DNA from 2 places in the Peribacillus sp. P4_D6 genome. Region 1 is predicted to be linked to the other one. Evidence: riboswitches for the same ligand, from Rfam matches in the RefSeq annotation. Region 1 holds a riboswitch; the other holds the start of a gene.
The links. Region 1 has a riboswitch for thiamine pyrophosphate ahead of tenA (thiaminase II). Riboswitches for the same ligand answer to the same signal wherever they lie in the genome.

Region 1 (7,580 bases):
TCCTTATTTCGGCAGTCGATAGCCATTCAGCCTCAAGTCCGGCATTTTGCTGGACATTGATCATGTTCTTCAACTCGGCTACTTGCTCACTCGATAGCGCCACCTTATACATGCCCTTATTCACTAATTCGATGTCTATTCCACTTATGTCTTTTAATTCTTGCGCCAGTGCAGGAAACATCGCCCTGCTTCGACTTGCCAATGTAAAAAGGGGATTATCAGGATCTAACTCGGATTGTGCTCCTAACATCCCAGCTGCAGCACTGGATGCTTTATTGGCAAGTCTGTCTTTTTCCAATAAAAGAACCTTTTTACCTCGCTTGGCTAATTGAAAGGCAATGGATCCACCTATTACTCCTCCCCCAACAATGATTGCATCATATATGGAATTCATATTATGTCTCCTTTCCCAAAGACTTCGCATATTCTTTAACGGCTTCAATCGGATTTTCAGCTTCAAGCACACCTGACATGACCGCAATTCCGTGTGCCCCCGCATCCAGCACGTCTTGGCAATTGAAAGGTGTTATTCCTCCTATCGCAATTATCGGAAGATCGACATTTCTTGTGATTGCATGAAGCTCCTCAACTCCCCTAGGAGGAAGGCCAATTTTTGAAGCCGTTTCAAAAACATGTCCATAAATCGCGTAATCGGCCCCTTTGCTGAATGCGGCTTTCGCTTCATCCATGGAATGGATCGAACAGCCAACATTCATCCCTGGAAAAGCTCCTTTTACGACTTCTGCATCTAAACTATGAAAAGCCAATTGCACACCAAATGCTTTGTGTACCCAGGCTACATCCACCCGGTCATTAATGATGATCTTAGAAAGCGGAATCTTATTATCATGTAATAGCCTCACTGCTCGATAGAGTTCCGAAGCACTCCTATGCTTTTCCCTTAGATAAAAGAAATCAACATGTTCCTGAATGTTTGAAGCGATTTCCACAAACTTTTCAATTGGCTGTTTCCCAGTGGAAATTATATGCAATTCATGTGCATTCATACTAGAACCCCCAACTAGTAAAGTTACAATCTCATAAAAATCAAATAGATACTAACGGGAATTGAATCGATAGGTAAAAGCCGGCCAACAGCAGGATGATAAAATACAGAATGAAACCATGGTCCATTTTTGAAAAACCAAATTCATAATAGTATGTTCGATCCCGAGTGTCTGTAAATCGCTTTGCCTCCATCGCAACCGCGATTCGGTGAGCACGTCTGATGCTTCCGGATAACAACGGGATGGAATAGGCTTTCATTTTAAAATATACCGACCTTATCCCTTTTCCTCTTTCGAAACCGCGTACCTTCATCGCGTTTCGTATCGTTTGGAACTCCTCCATCATGATGGGAATCAGCCTTAATGCCGCCATGAAACTATAGGCATATTTCGGTTTAAGCTTAACTTGCTGCATTAACGAATAAAACAAGTTCACTGGTCTCGTCGTTAAGGAAAAAGTTAAACCAAGGGCCGCAAAGAACAAAGCTCGAAAGCCTACCAGTAATCCCCTCATGAAACTTTCTTCCGTAATCGATATGAGGCCCCACTCAAACCAAAGCGTCTCACCTTGCCCGAATAATATCATTGCAGAAGAGGTGGATATAAAAATGAAACAAAAGGGAATCGACAAAAGCAGGATGCGTTTTATCGAATGCCCGGTAAAAAACAAAAATAATATCAATACGCCAATGGTGATGTTCATCATATAATTCAGGTCATGAATGAATAACGCCACGATGCATAATACAATCAGTACACCAAGTTTAAGGCTTGGATTAATTCCATGGAGCCATGTTTCTGCGTTTGAAACATTCATCTACATGACACTCCTTTTAACTTTGGTCTCGACAAATCCGGCTTGCGCGATGTTTTTATCACTTATTACGTTTCCGCCCTTAACCGTCCAGATTCTGGTTGCAAAGTTTTTTGAAATATGTTCGTCATGAGTTACCATGATCACGGTTATTCCGCGCCTTCGATATTCCTCGAACCATTCCAATAATGCAAAGGTATTTTTCGAATCTTGGCCAAATGTCGGCTCATCCAGGAGAATGATTTTTTTGTCGATTACGATTGATGCTGCTACGCTTAAGCGACGCTTTTGACCCATTGATAATTGAAACGGATGTTTATCCCGATGTGCCTCAAGGCGGAACACTTTAAGCAATGAGCGGACTCTCTCATCTATTTCTTGTTGCGGCCTTTTATCAATACGCAATGAATAAGCAATCTCTTCATATACAGTATTTGCAACGAACTGAAACTCAGGATTTTGAAAGACAAACGTCATATGATCCGTTGGATTTTTCACCATTTTAATGGGGTTCCCCAATAATTCATACATACCTTTCGTTTTTATGAACTGCATCAATGCATGCAAAAGTGTACTCTTGCCCGCGCCATTTTCTCCCCTGATCACAATCCATTCTCCTGAATGGACCTTCAGCTCTTCAACCTTGATTTTTTCCTCTTTATTCCGAAAACCGCTAAATCCTTGCACATCCATAAGAGGTAAACAATCTGTAAATTGGTGTTCCCTAGTGGGTGCATACTTCTGTATATATTCATCCCAAACACCTGGGAACCAAATTCCATGTTCTCTCATTTCATTTTTATATAGGGAAAGAATGGTGTCTCTTGGACCATCAGCTATGATTTGACCGTCACCGTTTAAAAGCACGATTCGTTCGATGAATTCTAAAACATGGTCAATTTTATGTTCGACGATAATAACCGTTTTGTCTTTTCCGACTTCCTTCAACAAGTCCCAGATTTCTTTCGTTCCTTCCGGATCAAGCATGGCTGTCGGTTCATCTAAAAATAGCACTTCTGGTTCAAGGGCCAATACTGAAGCGATTGCCAGACGCTGTTTCATCCCGCCTGATAATGTTTCTATACTTGCATGCCCTAGGTTCAATCCTACATTACGGATTTGATTTTCAATTTTCTCTTTCATTTCTTCTTTAGGGACGGAAAGATTCTCAAGGACAAAGGCAATTTCCTCATCGGCAAATGGCATGCAAAACTGGCTATCAGGGTCTTGAAAAACATACCCCCATGAAGAAGGGCATTTCAATTTCTCCGCTTTCATCGGGACTTCGATGGAATTCGGAATCAATCCGCTTAACACTTGCAACAGAGTGGACTTACCACATCCTGATGGTCCCAACAATAGCACTTTTTCTCCTTGATCAAACGATAGTGATAGGTCCTTGAATATCAAAGATTCATCACCGGGAAATTTCATTCTTAACTTTTCAACAGAAACGATTGGTTCCATGGCCCTCAACCTCTTCTTTTAATCAAGTTCTGCATAATCTTTATTGGAAACCGGACGCACAAGATTAGTTACCCCTGTTGCTTCCAGGACTTTAACTAGATAATAAGCGGTCACACCTGCAAAGAATATGGAACCCACAAACCTCGCTATCATGAATAACGATAGATTCCAAGTAGAAAGAGCACCTATTTCCCCGTATGCAAAATCCATGATAACTGATGCCAGGCAGGAAGCCATCGCAGCTAAAACGGCCACCGGCATATTGAATTTTTTATATTTGAACCCCATGAACACCATTTCCGCGAACAAACCTTGGACCACCCCATATAACAGTACAGTCAGCCCCCATGGGGAACCTAGAAAGAATTCCCCGGAAGCTGCGGCTATCTCCGCCAAAAGTGCCACACCCGGTTTCCGTAAAATGAAAAAGGCGACAGGTCCAGCTATAAACCACATTCCATAAATAAGTTGATCCAGATGTAATCCTAATGGTTTAACGGAATAATAAATCGAACCCCAAAGTATATAAACGATTCCAAATGCTACCGCAATCACGATCGTGACTAATATATCCGTTAATTTCAATCCTTTTTTCATTGTTTCATTCTCCTTTTATACTTCTAATGTTTCCTTATGAACGGGCCATGTCTCTAAACGATAAGCCATTTCCCAAAATGAGTATTCATATTGGCTGCTGAGAATAAAATGCTCTTTCATTCTCACCTTATCTTCTTCAGTTACTTTTTCAGCAATCTCATCCAGTCTCGCAATTTGTTCTTCCACCAAAGTGCGGAACCACTCTCCTCCGTATGCCGCTATCCATTCTTGATAAATTGGCTCTTCGGGCATGCACCCTTGCAGCTTTTCACCTATCTCATAATACAGCCAGTAACACGGCAAGATAGCTGCAATAACATCTCCTAAATGTCCCGAATAAGCCGCACGATACATATGGGAAGTATAAGCATAGGCAGTCGGGGCAGGCTTGAAATCTTCCCGTTCTTCTTTTGTGATGCCTAATCTCTCGGAAAAATTCTCATGAAGCTTCAACTCCGCTTCATATGTTCCTTGTGCATGGCCGGCAAGCCTGCTTGTTGTATGTAAATCCGTAGCTTTGACTGCCCCTAAGGCTTGAACTCTAGCAAAATGAGATAAATAATAGGCATCTTGCATGACATAAAAACGGAAACACTCCAATGGCAATGTGCCATCTCCTATTCCTGCTACAAACGGATGATTAAAACTAGCTTCCCAAATGTGATCAACTTCCTTACGGATTTCCTCTGAAAACTTCATGTCCATTACCTCCAAATTGTATTTTTTCATTGAACGTTACAGAAAAAAACACTTATCACCCCTTTTTTTGCAAACAAAAAACCACTTTCTTAAACGTAAAGAAAGTGGTTGTACTTGAAATAATACAGAAATGTATAGTTCCAGACCCCACTTCCCTACGCTGGTATAAACCAGATCAGGTTCTAAGGGTCTTAAAGTCATACTTCAATCTCAGCTTTTGTGGGTAAAAAATCAACTTTTACCTATAAAGCACCCCTAGTGGTACAAATTGTATATTAAATTCATTTGCCTTTATATTAACACGATAAATCCAATTGTCAAACGTATTAGAAAAGTTTTCTTGATTTAGGGTTACTAAACTTTCAATCTACCATACCCTCATTTCCCGTAGCCTTCAAAGAATTTGATCAAAGGGAGCTCAGTTAGTAGTTTACCCGTGAGTTTAGCCGGTTTACTCGTGAATTCTACGGTTTTACTCGTGAGTTTTGCCGGTTTACTCGTGAATTCTGCTGCTTTACTCGTGAATTTAGCTACTTTACTCGTGAGTTTTGCAATTTTACTCGTGAATTTAATGAATTCACAGTAATCCCCTTTTGAACTTTCCATCAAACCAGCTCACTATTGTGACGCCGGTTAGGGATTTCCCAAAGCAACTTCTCAACTCGCGCCCATCCACCTCATCACCTCCTACTCTTTTATTATGAATTCATTATAGTAAACTTAATATTTTTAAAAACCATATAATTTCATAATGTGAAATTATAGGAAAAAATTATTTTTAATTGTGAACTATCAAAAGATCGCCCCGAAGAAATGACTTTCATTACCGCATTATCAAAAATCAGTGTTAAACTAACCATGATCATTCATATTTCCAGCATAGTTAATAATGGTCTTTTTTTTGGTTCTTGACTCGAATATTTGAAAGTGGTGAGGGAAGTTTCAATTTTTCGTTCCTTTAGAAAGTTCTACCAGTTAATTGTGGATATTCCTTTAAAAAAGAGTGTGGTTTTGAATTACCGCTACGAGGTAAAAGCTGTAATCGGAACAGGAAGCTACGGTATTGTTTATCGTTGCAATGATTTGAAAATGAATGAAAATATAGTGATCAAACAGCTCCGGAAAAGTAAACGCCGCAGCAAAAAAGAGCTGAAACAGTTTGAAAATGAAATTTCCATATTACGAATGTTAAACCACAGAAATATCCCCAAATTTCACGAGAAATTTTCGCAAGATGGAAATGTTTATTTTGTGATGGATTTCATAGAAGGGAATAATTTAGAAGACCATATTTTCTCGAATCAATTAACGTTCAATGAGAAAGAGTCTCTATATTTTCTGGATAAGCTGGTCGATTTAGTATGTTATCTACATGAGCATGACATTTTCCATCAAGATTTACGTATACCGAATATTCTACTTAAGAACCATCAGCCCATTTTGATAGACTTTGGTTTGTCCAAGATGATCAATTCGGACAACCTCGCTAAAGAATCCATTTTGCAGCTGAAAAGGCAGGATTTTTACGACTTGGGGGAAATACTTCTATATGTACTTTATACGACGTACGCTTCCAAAAGTAAAAAAGCACTTCCTTGGACAGAAGAGCTTTCGTTAGAAAAAGAAACCGTGCATATACTGAAAAGGTTATTAAGCATCCAAGAACCTTACTCAGATATTAAAGAAATCTCAATGGACCTGAAGGCTGTATTGAAGTCAAAGAAATTGAATTAGCTGCTGCTGCCGCGCCCTTTTCTTTTGTAGCGGTCACTTCCACTCATGGGATACCTTTTGTAGCCTCGGCTGCTGCTGCTGCTGCCTCGGCGATAATGCCCATGTCTTCGCTCACTGCTGCCTTGGGAAAGTTGTTTGATTTTTTTCATTATTTTCTTCAGCATTTCTTTCACCTCTTTTATTTTGGTTTTAAAGCCTGTTATTCATTTAGCCTAACATAGTCACAGTATAAACCTTATTAATAAGTACTATAATTTTTTTTCATTTGTGTTACAGTCCATTACCGCTTCATGGATTCGGCTTTTTTCATTGTTGGTCATGGGAACGCCCTAATCCCTTCAATTTATGAAACTCCAAATGGCTCTTACAATATACGAATAGATGACAAAGTCGACTTTTTATCTTTTCCATTTCTGAGTCACATTCGGTATATATTATCTGTTTTTCGAATCAGTCAGTAAACAAAAAACCTGGCGCATATTTCATCGCCAGGTTTTTTTCTTCGTTCACCTTTTATTTTACAGCTTCTTTTAATTCCTTACCTGCTTTAAAAGCAGGTACTTTACTAGCTGCAATTTGTATTTCTTCGCCAGTTTGCGGGTTTCTTCCTGTACGGGCAGCACGGTCACGCACTTCAAATGTACCAAAACCAACTAATTGGATTTTTTCATCTTTAGCAAGTGTAGCCGTGATTGTTTCAAACAATGCATCCACTACTTTTTTTGCTTCGTCTTTTGTCAGTTCAGCTTGTGCTGCAACACTGCTCACTAATTCTGTTTTATTCATATGAACACCTCATCCTTTTATTTTGTATAAAATATGTAGAGAAGACAACATAACATATCTTGTATGCCTCTGTCACTTATTATGGCTAAATAAAAGGAATTGCAGCTCAAAATTGATCTTTCTTGCAGATTAAAGGGCCTTGATCAACATACTAAGCACGGTCTGACTCTTGTTCAACTTTCTGCAGTTTCGAGCTGCAGCCATTGATAGATGGTATCCATATCAATGTTTTCTTCCAGATGGGAAGCCAAGAGGTTATACGCTTCCTCCCTGCGCTCCGAGTCGCTTTGAACGTTTTCCTTCACTTCATCCAACCCCTTGTTCCGTCGAATTTGGTTAACCAGTAATCTAGTGAACAAGCGATTATGGAATATTCCATGGAGATATGTTCCCATAACTTGGTTGTCATTGGAAATGGCTCCATCCTCTCTTCCATCCTTCAATAATAGAAAGGGCCTTACTTGTGACTTCAATGT
Region 2 (16,037 bases), on a different contig from region 1:
GAAATTCTTGAAGCCATTGGTGTGACCGCAGCATTTGGCGGAGGAGCCACCATGAGTCAGGCTGTAACCCTCGTCCAGGAATGCATCCAAGATATAAATCAGATGAAACAATAAGAAAGAAGGATAGGACAAATAGTCCTATCCCTTCTTTCTGCTGTTAAAAAATGCTTTTAATGACTCATGTTGTTGTTATTTCCTTGTGCGGGGGCATACGAATTCATCATTTGTTGCATATCCTGCTGTGCAAGCTGCGGAACTTGGTAATAATGATGTTTGTTTTGATATATCGAAATCTCATAGGCCATTTCAATGCAGTTCGGAACGGAATCTGCAAATACGCGGCGAACCACTGGATTCGTTATTTCAAGCGCTGCCATCGCCTTCATGGATGCAGCAGACTTAACAGCTCCAAGCATCAAGCCTGAAATGCATTCATCCGTAATTTCCGATACGGATTGCAAAGGTTTCTTTGGCTGAGTTGGTGTCAATCCATATATAAAATCGTTACCTTGATTCATTTTGTAGCTCTCAGTCCGTTTAGAAGGATCCTGGCCCGATTGGAAGCACTCCAATGAAATATTATATTCATCTTGAATGAACTGATATTGACGATCAAGAATGTCGAGTAATTCCTGATCTTGGACATGCTGACGCAAAAGAGTATACGTGTTTAAAGTACCGATCGCTCCCGACAGCACTTCATGTACATCGAATACTTCGTGACCACCGTGATTCAATTGTGGGGGGATGGCACCCGTTTGCATATTCTGGTGTACTTGACCTTGTTGATATTGGTTTTGCATTGTATTTCCCTCCTCATTTTATCAATCAAGCGAACACGTTTAGTATGTTAAACCCCAACCGGATTATTCAATATAAACTCTTCCAAGAAGACCAATAAACTGCTGCATCATTTTTCTGCATAAAAAAACCGTGGCGCTTTAAACTATAAACACTTTATATACATGGGAAGATTTCTAATGACACATCAATGCTTCTATTGTAGTGATGTCATGGAAGAAAAAAAATCCATATAGTAACATTTCAAATTACTGACACGGATAGAAATGAAATGCTGTGTGATGAATGTTATCAAGAATGGCTGCAAGGAATAAAAGGGTAAGCATTAAAAGCCCTCTAACATTTCCCAAACATCAACGAAGCATGCTTGGATGAATTCAGGGTAACTTAAATGCGTTAATGAATTTCAAGGAGGATGGTTATGGGGATTTTAAGCGGAAATCCGAAAGATGAGCCTATGCATTACGGAGAGGTATTTGGAACATGGGCATTTCTAAACAACTACAAAAGGGTTGATTGCCTGTCATCAAACCATGCTTAATCATACTGGCGACAAGGACCTGCATAAATTACTTGTTGAAGTGATCGATCAAGGAAAACAGGAACATGACCAACTTGAATCATTATTAAAAGAAAATAACGTTAGACTGCCTCCCTCACCACCTGAAAGGCCTAAAGCTAATTTGGAGGATATTCCCGTCGGGGCACGTCTTCAAGATCCTGAAATCTCCGCTTCAGTATCAATCGATATTAATGCAGGATTAGTTGCTTGCAGCCAACTGATGGGTCAATGCATCCGCGAAGATATTGCACAGATGTTTGCGCAATTCCATACCAACAAAGCTGCATTGGGTGCTGACTTCCTTAAATTAATAAGGAAAAAGGATGGCTTGTCCCTCCTCCTCTTCATATCAATAAAACAAGTATGTAAATAGTAATGATCCTTAATGATCCCCTTAATCATGTTTTGTAATCGAATCAACATGATTAAGGGATTCATTCCATAAGGACGATTAAGGAATCATTACCATTGAAGACTTTCGATCAAGTAGCACTTTGTACATTGTTGACTATAATCATTTTTCACAAATTCATGGTTGCAATTCTCCCGAAAAATATTCAGCTCCCTTTTCAGCTGCTCCAATTGAGTTTCCAACTGTTTCATTTCAACTTTTATCTGGATTACCCGATTCATCGAATTCTCCCTCTCGTCGGAATCATTGATAGATTTTTCCATCCGTTTTCCTAAATTCATTCGCTTTTTCTTTAAGCCCTTCATCGATTACCGACTCAAAGCCCAGACCCTTTTCCTTCGCCAAATCACGGATGTCCTGAGAGATTCTCATACTGCAGAATTTCGGTCCGCACATTGAACAGAAATGGGCTGTTTTGGCACCTTCTGCCGGAAGAGTTTCATCGTGATATTCAACCGCCCTTTCAGGATCAAGGGAAAGATTGAACTGATCTCTCCAACGAAATTCGAATCTAGCCTTCGAAAGGGCATCATCCCGTTTTCTTGCCTGCGGATGGCCTTTTGCAAGATCAGCTGCGTGTGCTGCAATTTTATAAGTAATGACCCCTACCCGAACATCCTCTTTATTCGGAAGTCCCAAATGCTCTTTCGGTGTCACATAGCAAAGCATGGCCGTTCCAAACCATCCAATCATGGCAGCACCAATCGCAGAAGTGATATGGTCGTATCCAGGAGCTATGTCCGTCGTCAATGGTCCCAGGGTATAGAATGGTGCTTCTTGACAGACTTCCAGCTGTTTATCCATATTTTCTTTAATCAAATGCATCGGTACGTGACCGGGTCCCTCCACCATGACTTGAACATCGTGCTTCCAAGCAATCTTCGTCAATTCCCCAAGTGTTTCCAATTCCGCAAATTGTGCCTCATCGTTTGCATCTGCAATGGATCCCGGACGGAGACCGTCACCTAATGAGAAAGAAACATCATACGTCTTCATGATTTCACAAATCTCTTCAAAGTGTGTATAGAGAAAGCTTTCTTGGTGGTGGGCCAAGCACCATTGTGCCATGATGGAGCCTCCCCGGGAAACAATACCCGTAACTCGCTTTGCTGTCATTGGGATGTATCGCAAAAGCACACCAGCGTGTATGGTGAAGTAATCGACACCTTGCTCAGCCTGCTCGATTAAAGTATCCCGGAATACTTCCCAATTTAGATCTTCCGCGACCCCATTCACTTTTTCCAATGCTTGATATATCGGAACCGTCCCAACCGGCACAGGTGAATTCCTGATAATCCATTCCCGCGTCGTGTGAATATTCTTTCCTGTGGAAAGATCCATTATGTTGTCTGCACCCCATCGTGTAGCCCAAGTCATTTTCTCCACTTCAGCTTCGATCGATGAACTGACAGCTGAATTTCCAATATTTGCATTTATTTTCACGTGAAAATTACGTCCGATGATCATGGGCTCACTTTCAGGATGGTTAATATTTGCCGGAATGATTGCCCGCCCGCTAGCTACCTCTTCCCTTACAAACTCAGGGGCTACATTTTCCCTGATCGAAATGAACTCCATTTCTGGAGTAATGATCCCTTTGCGGGCATAATGGAGCTGGGTTACGTTTTTCCCTTTCACCGCACGCAATGGTTTTCTTTTCAATCCCGGAAAAACTTCGGCATTGGATTGTGACTCCACTTTTCTATATCCGTTATCTTCCGGCCTTATTTCACGCCCTTCATACTCTTCAACATCTTCCCGTTCCAGAACCCAGCTGCGTCTAATCGGGGCAAGGCCTTTATGAATATCAATCGGATATTCTGAATCCGTATAGAAGCCGCTTGTATCATATACACGTAAAGGCGGATTCTCCTCTTCGCCGAATGCCCCTGTCGTCGGACTTAGCTCAATTTCACGCATAGGTACTTTAATATCGGGTCTAGATCCCTCAACATACACTTTTTTACTCCCGGCAAAACTGGACATAATTGAAACGTTCATGTCATTTACTGAATTACTCTTCATGATTTCATTTCTCCTTTTTAAGTTCATTTAAAAAGGACAAAATCCAATCCATTTCGCACGAAAAAGCCAGGTCTCATATTTAAGACCCGGCTAACGTTAGTATGACTACAGAAATGACCAGTTGAAAGGTCATCGTTAAGTAGATTCTAACTTCCCCACGCTGGTATGAACCAGATCAGGTCCTGAGGGTTAAGAAGCTTAAGCGCTTCTCTCTCAGCCCAACTTTTATTGGACACCCCTAGTCTGAATAATTTAATTGATTACAGGGTAACTATATCTCACCCTTTTCATTCTGTAAATAATTTAAAAGACCTAGTATTTTCTCTGCAATCATCTAAAATTTGTTATTTGGAGGAGGACCGCCAATTAATTCCCCAGGCTCCCAAGGATAGGGAAAAGCTCCTCTAAATGCGTGATTTCGTAGGTTGGAATCACTTCATTCCGTTCCTTATCATGGCGATTTATCCAAACCGACTTTATGCCTACCCGTGATGCTCCAAGGATATCGGTCATTAAATTATCGCCGACCATCAATACTTCATCCTTATCTAGCTCCATGATTTCCAAAGCATGCTCAAAAATGGAGGCATCCGGTTTACCTCGTCCAAATGCGCCTGAAATCACGATTTGGTCGAAATAAGGAACCAGTTCAGGCGTTATTTCAAGTTTGGTATTTTGCAGCTCAGGAGATCCGTTCGTAAGCAATAGCAATTTGTACTTCCCTTTTAATTCATCCAGAACACGGAATGTTTCTTCATAGATAAATGGCTTTTTGCGTCTTTCGGCCGGGAAACGTTCTGCCAGTTCAAGCCCAAATTCCGGGTCATCGATCCCTAATGCCTTCAAGCCCCTCGTCCACGCTTCTTTCCGATAAGCCGGTACAATCCCGGCCATCTTCCGGAATTCATCATGATCATCCTGAAAATTCCCCCATAGTCCCTCAAATGGGTTGATTCCGATCATTTGAGTGAATGCATATGTATCGTAAGAAGAATAAAGATCACGCGCTTCCTTCCGCACCGCTTCTTCAAACTCGTCGACATTCAGACCATATTTCTCCTTGGCAACTTCGCATGTGGCCACAAAAGCCTCTTTTACACTTTTCTGATCCCATAGTAATGTATCATCTAAATCAAAAAAAACTGCCTTCAGCAAAATGTCCACCCCTCTTTCCCCAATATTGAATTCGTAAAAATTACACTATTACAATAATAAACCACAACCAATAAAAAAAGAATAACTATTCGGAAAATGCATGTCTCTTTCTTCGCAAAATGGCTTACCTTTTCCGGTGGGAACCATATATTCATTTCCCTTTTCCGCTTTCAAATACATACAATTTTCCATTACTGGCAATCTTGAACTTTGGACCGGTGAACCCCCGTCGGATCAGCTCTTTCCTCATATATACCATGAGGGCGGCATGACTCACGATCAGAACATTCCTTTCCCCCTTTGCAAAGACTTCATCCAATACTTTATTGATTCTTTGCTCAGCAAACTTAATTTCCGCCCTTGTCTGCTTGTTGATCACCGAGCAGCAGCGAATCCAGATGGCCCAAAGGATGAACGGCAGCTTAATCCTTCCTCTCAGAGGGGGAGAAGGTATTTCCCGCAGCTCCTCCATCTGATGAACCGTGCCTGGAAAGATGTGTTCCGCTGTCTTGACGGCTCTCGACATATCACTGCAATAACATTCCTGCCATTCCTCCACGCCAAATAAAGTCGTTCCATAAATAATATCCGCTGCATCATAGTCCACAAACCATTGCTTCATATCATCCGCCGTCACAGATTTCCCAGTAGGAAATTCATGTGCCACCTTAAAATGCCGTACCAAACCAATTTTCATATATTCTCCTTTTTATCTTTTAAAATATTCGTTTCTATTTCTTATAAAAGCCCTTAACAATATATTAACCTATGTAAAGCAATATAATAAATGCAAGTTGAAACCATTAAAAACCTACTGAGCGCCCCTTGTGTATGGTTAAAAATTCTCACAGATTGTGTCACTGCAAGAATTTGATTATCATAAGGAAAAATATTATGGCCATATGTAAAAAAGAGAAAGCATATCGCCTTCTCCTTTCGTTTAATCTATGAATTGGAGTTCTGTTATCGTACATCTTTTCCTGAATTTATATTTCCCGCTCAAATCACTGAATTGATAATCATTTAGGGATTTCCCCAGTTGTCCCTTTAGTTTATCCGCCGTGATGGATTCCTCAACTGTCTCTTTCCAATTTTCATTTCCCATTATCTCTTCGAACGGAATGGTAGTCAGGACTTCATCATATATCTGGATGCTTTGATCGATGCCGAAGCTGCCATAGATACTGCCATTTTCATCGGCAAAGATATGCTCCGATTCCAATTCTTCCACCAATACTTCCAGATATCCCTTTGCCTTAACAGGCTTGATGGCAATCTCCGCTTCTGCCTTTACAGGTCCCAATCTTTTATCGATGATCTCTATCGTCAATTTAACGTGAACGGGCGGATAACCAAACCCTTCACAAAGTTCTGCTGCCGAGTTATATACCATCTGAACATCCTCCTTTTGTCACTATCATTATATAATATAAATACTCCATTTCATTACCAAAAACCCTTATTCAAGTTCACTTGGCATATTCTCCTTCATCATTTGAAGGGTCAGTCGTCACATTTCCGGATTCCCCTGAAACAAATCCACCCATTATAGTAAAAAAATCAGTGTAAACCTGATTTCTTCGGTTCAAAGGCATAACTATCATTCATATTTCAAACCTCTTTTATACTTTTTTCCATAATACACCATTAACTATTTATGAACATAACCAAAAAGTCCAATGCAACTCCATGCATTGGACTTTTTATGAGCTTCAGATTACGGCTTTAACACCACTTTAATGCATTCATCTTCATGATCGTTAAAGATTTGATAAGCTTCACTCGCTTTTTCGAGAGGGACTTTATGGGATATGATTTCCGTGGGGTCGAACTTTCCAGCCGTGATTTCATCAAAAATCTTTGGCATGTAGTGTATGACTGGTGCTTGTCCCATTTTCAGGTTAATGTTCCGCTCAAATATATTGCCTAATGGGAACATATTATATTTCGAACCGTATACGCCAGTCAGTTGAATCGTGCCGAATTTACGTACGGCGTTAAGGGCAATCTCGATCGCACTTAACGTTCCACCCTGAAGTTTCAGCTTTTGCTCAACCGTCTCAAGCGGCGATTTCTTGCCATCCATTCCCACACAATCTATGACCACATCGGCACCGCCAGAAGTGATTTCCTTAATGTAGCTGCCCATATCGTTATATTCATCGAAGTTATACGCCTCTACCTTATTCATCTGTTTAGCCTTATTGAGTCTATAAGGTAGATTGTCGATGGCAATGACCCTTTTTGCTCCTTTCATCCAAGCGAACTTCTGAGCCATCAAGCCAATCGGCCCACAGCCCAATATCGCTACCGTATCATCTTTATTGACGCCAGCGTTCTCTACACTCCAATATGCGGTTGGCAGAACATCGGACATGAACAAAAGCGACTCATCTTCTAGTTCGCATGACTCTGGGATGACAAACGGCATGAAGTTTCCATATGGTACCCTTAAATATTCTGCCTGCCCTCCTGGATAGTTCCCATATCGTTCCGTAAAACCAAAGTACCCGCCTGTATCCACCGCTTCATTAGGGTTGGAATTATCACATTGACTCTCCATATCATGTTCACAATAATAACAGTGCCCGCAAGAAATGTTGAAAGGCAGGACAACCCTGTCTCCTTTTTTCACCTTTGTCACTTCCGGACCCACTTCTTCGACGATGCCCATCGGTTCATGGCCAATGACATAATCTTTATGCGTCGGCAAAGCACCCTGATATATATGGAGGTCGGACCCGCATATAGCTGTTGAAGTAACCCGGACGATGATATCATCCTTTTCCTTAAGTTTCGGATCTTCAACTTGTTTTACCTGTATATCTTTTGCTCCTTGAAAAGTTACAGCCTTCATAATCAACCTCCTAAAATTTTCTTGATTTATTTTATATACCCGTCCGAAAGACTACTAAGCCTATGGACATCTAATTTCCCCAAGAATTAATCACCCATTATGCTGCACCTGGATACAAAAAAAAGCTCCGGAAACCGGAACTCACATTTGAAACCATTTATTTAGTAACTTTATTTCCATTATCTTTGTGTTTATACTCACTTAGTACCTCGTTGAACACATCGGGATAATTCGTAAACAGCCCCGTTGCACCCCACTCAAGCGCCTTTTTCATATCGGCTCTTTCATTTACTGTATATGGATGGAATTGGAGGTCATGGTTTCGAACCATCTTCACATATTGTCCGTCAACTTTACTGAAGTTCGGGCCAACGCCAACTGCATATTCCTTTATGGATTCCAATTCTTCATCGGAAATGGTTGCTTGGGTCTTGTATGAAAAAAGTTGCACAAGAGGTAACTTTGGATTCAAGTCATGAACCTTCATAAGGCTTTCTTTACTGAACGATTGTATTAATACATTGTTTGTACGGCCCTTCGAATCCACCATTTTATATTCTTCCAGAACCTGCAGAAGTTCTTCTTCCATCCCTGGATACACATCAGGGGACTTTGTTTCGATATAGTAATTGGCCTTCTTTCCAAACTTCTTAAAGACTTCTTCAAGAGTAGGGACCTTTAACCCTTCATATCCCTCTTTTGCCAATTGTGGATATTTTTCATTGAACCAAGTACCGGCGTCCAGTTTCTTGATTTCTGCCAGCGTTAAATCCTTCACAAGTCCAGTACCATTCGTTGTACGATCCACTTTTTCATCATGCATTGCTACCAATCTACCATCCTTGGTCATTTGAAGATCGATTTCTATGTAGTCGCCTTTCATTTGTTCTCCCATTTGATAAGCGGGAATGGTATGTTCAGGTGCATAACCAGAAGCTCCCCTATGTGCGACATTCACAATTTTCTTCTCATGAATAGATGAATTGGAATGATTTCCATTTGCAGCGGAGGCCCCCATTGAAGTAGCCTGCAATATAAAGGCCGCACTCATCATACAAAAACCGAATTTCTTTAGATTCGTTTTCATTTCCCTCTCTCCCTCCTATTATTACCATTATTTTAAAAGGGGAATGTGAATCTACAGCGAATATAATGTAAAGAAATAATATAGTAGTTAAAATGGTTAAAATAACCTATCAAAAGCAGGGCATTCATGCAGTACGTTCTACCCAACCAAAAAGTTGAATGAAAACTTTATTGTTTGATTAATGATAAGAAGCCTCCTAAAAGCCTCTTTTTCTAAAAAATATAAAATGTTTCTTGGCATGTACATATTGAAATGGTAGAAAAAAACGATCGTCCAAATGATTATAACTAAATATTTCCAAACCCTCCGCATTTCTTAACTCCTTACTCCGCTTTTATGCAAGTCATGCTTCTTATTCAAACAATTTAAATCTTCCATACCTATAATAAACCAAACTTCCAGACGATAAATCCCATATATCGGAAGGGACGCACCAGTGTTGACACACCTTCCCCTTTCCATAATATAGATAGAAAGGTTATCGATGACAAAATCTATCTTTTTCTGATTTACAAAAAACTAGTATCATATTACTATTAAGCAAACAGAATATTAATACTAAGGGGAATTATGTTAAAAAATTATCAATATTATCAAAACAAACACCGATTTATACTGAAGGCTTTCATGGCAATGATATCCTTTTTACTATTAGTTGGGATTTCTGTATCACCTATAAGTTGGAAAGATAATCCCTACGAGATGACATTACAGGTCATTTTAATATCGGGGATGATAATTTCTCTGTTATTTTTCTTAAAAACAGAAGTCAATTTTTATAAAACCCTATTCATTTTCTTAATTACTGTTTATTTTTATAGCAAGTTTTGGATATTCCCGGATACTGCCATCATGCTGGCCTTATTTGCTATAGCACCCTTGTTTCCCATTTTTCTCTTTGATAAGATCGGGTTTTATATTGTGGCCACTTTAAATATCTTATTAGGTCCCGCTTCCATCTTGATCATTTCAAAAACGGATCTTCAACACACTTATGAATATGTCGCTTTGGATAGTTTCGGCAACACGCTTAATTTCATCGCTATACAAATCATATTGGTATTCGTATTCATAGGAACCAATAATAGGATGGAATCCAATAATGCATTTCATAAGGAAATACAGCAGGCCAAGCAATTGAACTCAGTCGGACAGCTAGCTGCCACCATTGCACATGAGATACGCAATCCGATTACAGTCGTTAAAGGGTTTGCCCAGCTATTAGATCAAGAGAAGGAACTGAATGAAACGGAAAAATTTTATGTACAGACCATGCTTACGGAACTTGAATATACACAAGTGATTATCAATGACTATTTGTCTTTAGCTAAACCGCAAACGGATAATGTACAGGTCATTCCTTTAAATGATGAAATCCAAAAGATTTCCGACCTATTGACCAGTTTTGCCAATAATCGCAACATCGGCTTTCTTCTCGATTTCCGTGACGACCTGCACATTAACATGAATCCCATCGAGCTTAAACAGATACTGGTCAATATCATGAAAAATGGAATTGAGTCAATGAACAAACCCGGATTCATCAAGGTGGAAACAGAGCAGGAACGCACTATGGCAAAAATACGAATAACGGATACAGGAATAGGTTTATCAAAAGAGCAGCTTGAAATACTTGGCACCCCATTTTACTCGCTTAAAGATAGGGGAACCGGTATCGGCCTGACCGTTTGTTATTCCATCGTTCAAAAATACAAAGGGAAAATCGTGGTACAGAGCGAAGTGAACAAAGGAACATCGTTCACCATTTATTTGCCCTTATATAAAAAAATAGATTAAACATACATACCTAATAAGAAAAAGGATGACCACCCATCACCGGGCGGTCATCCTTTTTCAATTACGCTTTAAAGCTATCTTGCCATTTCAGCAAATGATTTTCTAAAAGGCGGACAAACGAGTCTGAGATTTTACCAGCGAGGGCAAATATGATGATGCCTACGAATACGACGTCCGTTTGCATGAATGAACGGGCATCCTGGATCATGAAGCCGACCCCTCTATCCGCACCAAGCAATTCAGCGACGACCAGGCACATCCAAGCCGCACTTAAGGCTAAACGGATACCAAGTAATATGTTAGGCAATGCTGCCGGAATCATGAGCTTCGTTATTTGTTCCCGACGGCTAAACTCCAAGATTAGGGCAACATCGTAGAGTTTTTTATCCACATTCCGAAGACCCAAAAAAGTTTGTAGATATAGAGGAAAAAAAGCACCTAAAGCAATAAGCAGCACTTTTGATAGTTCACCAAACCCGAACCACATAATGAATAAAGGCGTGATCGCGAGTAAAGGAACCGTTCGTAACATTTGAATGCTTGGGTTAAGATACTCTTCGGATTTTTTTTGCATCCCAACGATGACACCAAACAATAAGCCTAAAAACCCACCTAAGGCAAAGCCAAGAAAAGCCCGCGTTAAACTGATCTGTAAATGCATGCCCATTTCCCCCGACTGGACGAGATCAATGAACGTCATGACGATCAATAAAGGGGATGAGAACAATTGGGCAGGCAGGATGCCAACCGAACCTAATGCTTGCCATGCAATCAACACGACAACGGGAAGTACCGAACCCCGCAATGCCGATTTGGCAAGTTTGGATTGTTTTGTCGTTTCCCTTATGACAAGGTGCTTGTTTTGTGCAACGGTCTGTGTAGACATAATTTTCATCCTTCCTTTTTCAAAAATTCATTTAAATGCTCCAATCTTCCACCTCTGCTGGATGATGTTCAAGTTGTGTTAATATGACGGACCTGAATTCCTGGAACGCTTTGCTTGTTCGGGTTCTTGGGTATGGCAAATCAATCGGAACGATAGCTTTAATCCGTCCAGGCTTTGCATCCATGACGACCACCTTCCTCGATAAAAAGATGGATTCATCAATATCATGGGTGACAAGCACCATCGTTGTCTTATTCCTCTCCCATATTTCCAGTAAAGCCTCTTGAAGATGCGTTCGCGTGAATGCATCCAATGCACCGAATGGCTCATCCAGCAATAAAACCTCAGGATTACGCAATAAGGCCCTAGCAATGGCAACACGCTGCGACATTCCTCCGGATAATTGGCGTGGATACGCCTTCTCAAAACCTTTTAGTTTAACAAGTGATATCAAATCATCCACCCTTTTTCGAATGTCCGGTTTCTTTAATGTAAGGTTACCTGCAATATTCTTCTCCACGTTTAGCCATGGAAATAATCGGTGCTCCTGAAAAATGAAACCACGGTCTTTAGATGGGGCGCTAACCTTAAGATCCCCTGCCATGATCGTGCCATCAAAGTCTGAATCAAGTCCTGCGATCAACTTTAATAATGTGCTTTTCCCGCAGCCGCTCGGACCAATGATGGTTACGAACTCACCATTGTTGACGGTCAGATTTAAATGATCCAAAACATGGACACTTTCATTCTCATTCTTAAATGTTTTGCTTACTTGATTAATTTCTAATGTCGCAACCAATCCCCTCACCCTTTCTCAAATAAAAAAAATAGAGATCCAGCAATAAGGCACAAATTGTCCCTTTGCTGAATCTCTAGTTAACTAGTCGATTCAATATTTCATTTTATATTAACTTATCGATTATTTATAATCAACACCTAATACCAATTTATTTTATCGGATTAATCGTAAAAAATAATTGACAGATAATTCTAACAGCTGTTAAGATGCATTCATACACAAATCCGCTTCACACTGGAGCCAATTAAATAAAGGTCATGTGAATCAACTGGACTACCGGAGATTCAATGAAGAGTAACCAATCAAACTCTTCGTTGAATCTCTTTTTTGTCATTAGTCTGCCTATCCAGATGTGTATAGCTGTAAAAAAGGAGGGAATTCATGAAGGAATATCGTAAACATCTAATCGCAGTACTACTTGCCATCATTAGCATCGCCGTATTGGCAGGCTGTAATTCCGATGCCGGCAAAGCTTCCGGGAAAAGTGATCCACTGAAAGTTCATATTGCCTTAAATGGCAAGATGGGACCATTGGTCATTGCAAAGGAAAAGGGATTGTTCAACGAAGAGTTTTCTAAACTGGATGCCCAAATCGAATGGAGTGAATTCCAGAGTGGTCCCCCGCTTTTGGAATCCCTTGCTTCCAATCGGGTTGACCTGTCTTTTTTAGGGGATGGTGCACTGATTGCCGGCATTGATAAGAATCTGCCATTCGAAGTGATTGCACAAACAGGACGGGGTGAGTCATCTGTCCGGATCCTGGCTCAAGCGGAAGGTAACATAAAGAAGATTGAAGACTTAAAAGGAAAAACGGTCGGTGTTGCCTCGGGGACAACGGGTCATGTGTATTTAATCAAGGCATTGAAAGCCCATGGCTTAACGACTGATGACATTAAACTCATCAATTTGCAACCAGATGATGCTCAAGCGGCTTTTGAAACAAAAAAATTGGACGCCTGGGCAATATGGAACCCTTATTACCTTAATAATATTGAAAAAGGGAATGCTGTCGCACTTAAAGTAAAAGGAAAAATATTAGCTCCTGGTGCAATCATTGCACGTAAGGGCTTTGCCGAAGAGCATCCTGAAATTGTCGAGGCCTATTTAAAGGTTTATAAAAAAGCAGCCGACTGGCAAATTGAAAATCCAGATGAAGCATCTGAAATTTATTCCAAAGAAACTAAATTGCCAGTCGGTACGGTCAAGACAATAATAACGGCCGAAGAACCAAATATCTTCTTTACCGAAGATGCCATCAAAGCACAACAAGAATCCATCGATACTTTAGCTGGTGTGGGTTATATCAAGAAATCATTTAATTTTAAAAATCACATCAACAATGAATACATTGAGAAAGCCTTTAAAAAATAAAAACTAACCTTACAGGAGGAGATTGATTATGACGGAAACTAAAACACAACAATTGAAAGTGGTACCGGTAGCAGGAAGGATTGGAGCGGAAATTCAAGGAGTGCAATTAAGCGGAGACTTGGATTTAACTATTTTCAATGAAATCAAACAAGCGTTAAACGATCATAAAGTCATATTCTTCAAAGGTCAAAATCATTTGGACGATGCCAGCCAAGAAGCATTTGCCAAACTATTGGGTGAACCTTATGCACATCCTACAGTACCGGTCAAAGATAATACTAACTATATTTTCGAGCTTGACTCCGAACGAGGTGCTAAAGCAAACCATTGGCACACTGATGTCACTTTCGTTCCAGAGGTACCTAAATACTCAGTTTTAAGAGGGGTGACCATCCCTGATGTTGGCGGAGATACAGTTTGGGCCAATACGAATGAAGCATATGAGGACCTGCCGGATGGATTGAAGAAATTAGCGGACGGACTATGGGCAATCCATACAAATGAATATGATTATGCTCAATTCAAACCAGCCGAAAACATTGATGATGAGGTTAAAAAGAAATATCGTGATATATTCGAATCGACCATTTATAAAACAAGGCACCCAGTCGTTCACGTACACGCCGAAACCGGAAAAAGGCATTTGTTATTAGGTGGCTTTGCTGGTAGAGTGGAGGGCTATACAACAAGTGAATCCGAAAGATTATTAAGCATCTTCGATTCATACGTCACGCGCTTAGAAAATACCGTGCGTTGGCAATGGAGTGAAGGCGACGTGGCCATTTGGGATAACCTAGCCACGCAGCATTACGCTATTTCCGATTACGGGAACCAGCACCGCGTCGTTCGCAGGGTCACAGTAGGAAAAGACGTTCCCGTAAACAAGGAGAACGAGTCCAGCAGACTAATTGTTAAGAAATAAAACTCCTGTATCGAAGGTAAGCTTCCATTACTTGACTGCCCCATAAGCGAATGAAAACATTCAAACGGCCTCATTGCAGGAAGTTTGAGTGTTTTCTTTATTGACAGGACTAGCCGACTCGCCCTTGCATTTTCAGTACTTTGTCCCCTCATTTAAAATTAACTTCAATGAATTCAACCTCTTCTGCCCGACTTAATGTTCCATGGGCTTTTCCAACGGTGCCTTCTTTATCTTCCCAAAAGAAGTTATGGTCCTGAACGATCGTGCTAAAATCAAAGGCTCGCCACCGGGCAGCGATGGACAGCAATCTTTCTCTATGCTGAAAATCACTTGAATCCACTATTTTATAAACTTCTTCTATAATCTTAGGGGACATCGGTATAGCTCCCCATTTATCTTGCGAGCGAACCTTTTGATGAGTCATTTTATGCATGACGTCCATGACTTCCGTTTCGGTTGAGCCCTCATCAAGTCCCGTTTCAAATTCAATCCCATCATATATCGCCGTTTTCGCTTCAAGTTCCGCAACTTTAGCTTTCGCTTCCCTTTTGGCTTCGATTTTTTCATCTTCTCTTTCTCTTTCAATTTGTTCTTTGGCTTCCCTGGCTTCCATTACGAGTTGAGCTTTTTCGTACTCATTGGAGTTCTCCATGATTTTAAAGGAAGCAACCCCCACCCCGAATAATGCAACAGCAGAGATTCCACTAATAAGTAAAACCTTTTGCGGTTTCTTCATAAAAACTTCCTCCAAGATTGATAATGTCAGATACTATTTATTTTAACATATTAAATGGATGGACTATCCAGAAAAGGAAGACATCCAAACCCAGATATCGATAATTACCCAAGATACCATTCCATTTTTTCAAGAAGATTCATTCGTCACTCATTGCATACTGGATGACATATATAATGCAGCAACAGTATACAAAGACAAATTGATAATACCGGGTGCCGGGCATTGTGAAGCTGAGGTAGTGGATTTGGAATAGTATTGAAACAAGGTATGGGGTTTTGTGGATAAATAGATGGAGTAATGTAAAAAGATAAAAAAAAACTGCCAATCTAATATCGGCAGTTTCTTTTCGTTTTCGTACAGCCGGCGTCTTTATCAGAATTAATTATCCTGAACGATTATTTCATCGATTATACCGTAATCCTTCGCCTCATTTGCACTTAAGAAGTAATCGCGATCTGTGTCCTTCGCCACCTTTTCGATAGGCTGACCGGTCCTTTCGGAGATGATTTGATTGATATGATCCTTTAGCTTCAAAATCCTTCGGGCAGAAATTTCGATTTCCGTTGCTTGCCCCCTCGCCCCACCAAGCGGTTGATGAAGCATGATTTCACTATTTGGCAAAGC

Region 2: it holds a riboswitch for thiamine pyrophosphate, as region 1 does, so the genes downstream of both, thiC (phosphomethylpyrimidine synthase ThiC) here and tenA (thiaminase II) in region 1, are expected to answer to the same signal.

The regions. Positions count from the first base shown of each region.
Region 1 covers NZ_JBFUIQ010000078.1:1,631-9,210, reverse strand. Annotated here, with positions in the region: gene thiO (glycine oxidase ThiO) at 1-394, opposite strand, end outside; gene tenI (thiazole tautomerase TenI) at 396-1,007, opposite strand; gene AC1DVB_RS18810 (energy-coupling factor transporter transmembrane component T family protein) at 1,048-1,824, opposite strand; gene AC1DVB_RS18805 (ABC transporter ATP-binding protein) at 1,825-3,288, opposite strand; gene AC1DVB_RS18800 (ECF transporter S component) at 3,307-3,885, opposite strand; gene tenA (thiaminase II) at 3,901-4,584, opposite strand; TPP riboswitch at 4,720-4,851, opposite strand; gene AC1DVB_RS18790 (hypothetical protein) at 4,963-5,190, opposite strand; gene AC1DVB_RS18785 (protein kinase domain-containing protein) at 5,590-6,318, shown strand; gene AC1DVB_RS18780 (hypothetical protein) at 6,315-6,482, opposite strand; gene AC1DVB_RS18775 (HU family DNA-binding protein) at 6,832-7,104, opposite strand; gene AC1DVB_RS18770 (cobyric acid synthase) at 7,278-7,580, opposite strand, start outside.
Region 2 covers NZ_JBFUIQ010000034.1:4,464-20,500, forward strand. Annotated here, with positions in the region: gene AC1DVB_RS12745 (carboxymuconolactone decarboxylase family protein) at 1-114, shown strand, start outside; gene AC1DVB_RS12750 (spore coat protein) at 171-803, opposite strand; partial or broken gene AC1DVB_RS12755 (DUF3231 family protein) at 1,223-1,732, shown strand; gene AC1DVB_RS12760 (hypothetical protein) at 1,826-1,996, opposite strand; gene thiC (phosphomethylpyrimidine synthase ThiC) at 2,019-3,800, opposite strand; TPP riboswitch at 3,936-4,050, opposite strand; gene AC1DVB_RS12770 (HAD family hydrolase) at 4,167-4,955, opposite strand; gene AC1DVB_RS12775 (histidine phosphatase family protein) at 5,107-5,652, opposite strand; gene AC1DVB_RS12780 (hypothetical protein) at 5,896-6,348, opposite strand; gene AC1DVB_RS12785 (zinc-dependent alcohol dehydrogenase) at 6,673-7,812, opposite strand; gene AC1DVB_RS12790 (glycerophosphodiester phosphodiesterase) at 7,970-8,899, opposite strand; gene AC1DVB_RS12795 (sensor histidine kinase) at 9,527-10,696, shown strand; gene AC1DVB_RS12800 (ABC transporter permease) at 10,758-11,591, opposite strand; gene AC1DVB_RS12805 (ABC transporter ATP-binding protein) at 11,614-12,381, opposite strand; gene AC1DVB_RS12810 (ABC transporter substrate-binding protein) at 12,763-13,752, shown strand; gene AC1DVB_RS12815 (TauD/TfdA dioxygenase family protein) at 13,781-14,674, shown strand; gene AC1DVB_RS12820 (DUF6241 domain-containing protein) at 14,823-15,410, opposite strand; partial or broken gene AC1DVB_RS12825 (alpha/beta hydrolase) at 15,571-15,666, shown strand; gene clpP (ATP-dependent Clp endopeptidase proteolytic subunit ClpP) at 15,792-16,037, opposite strand, start outside.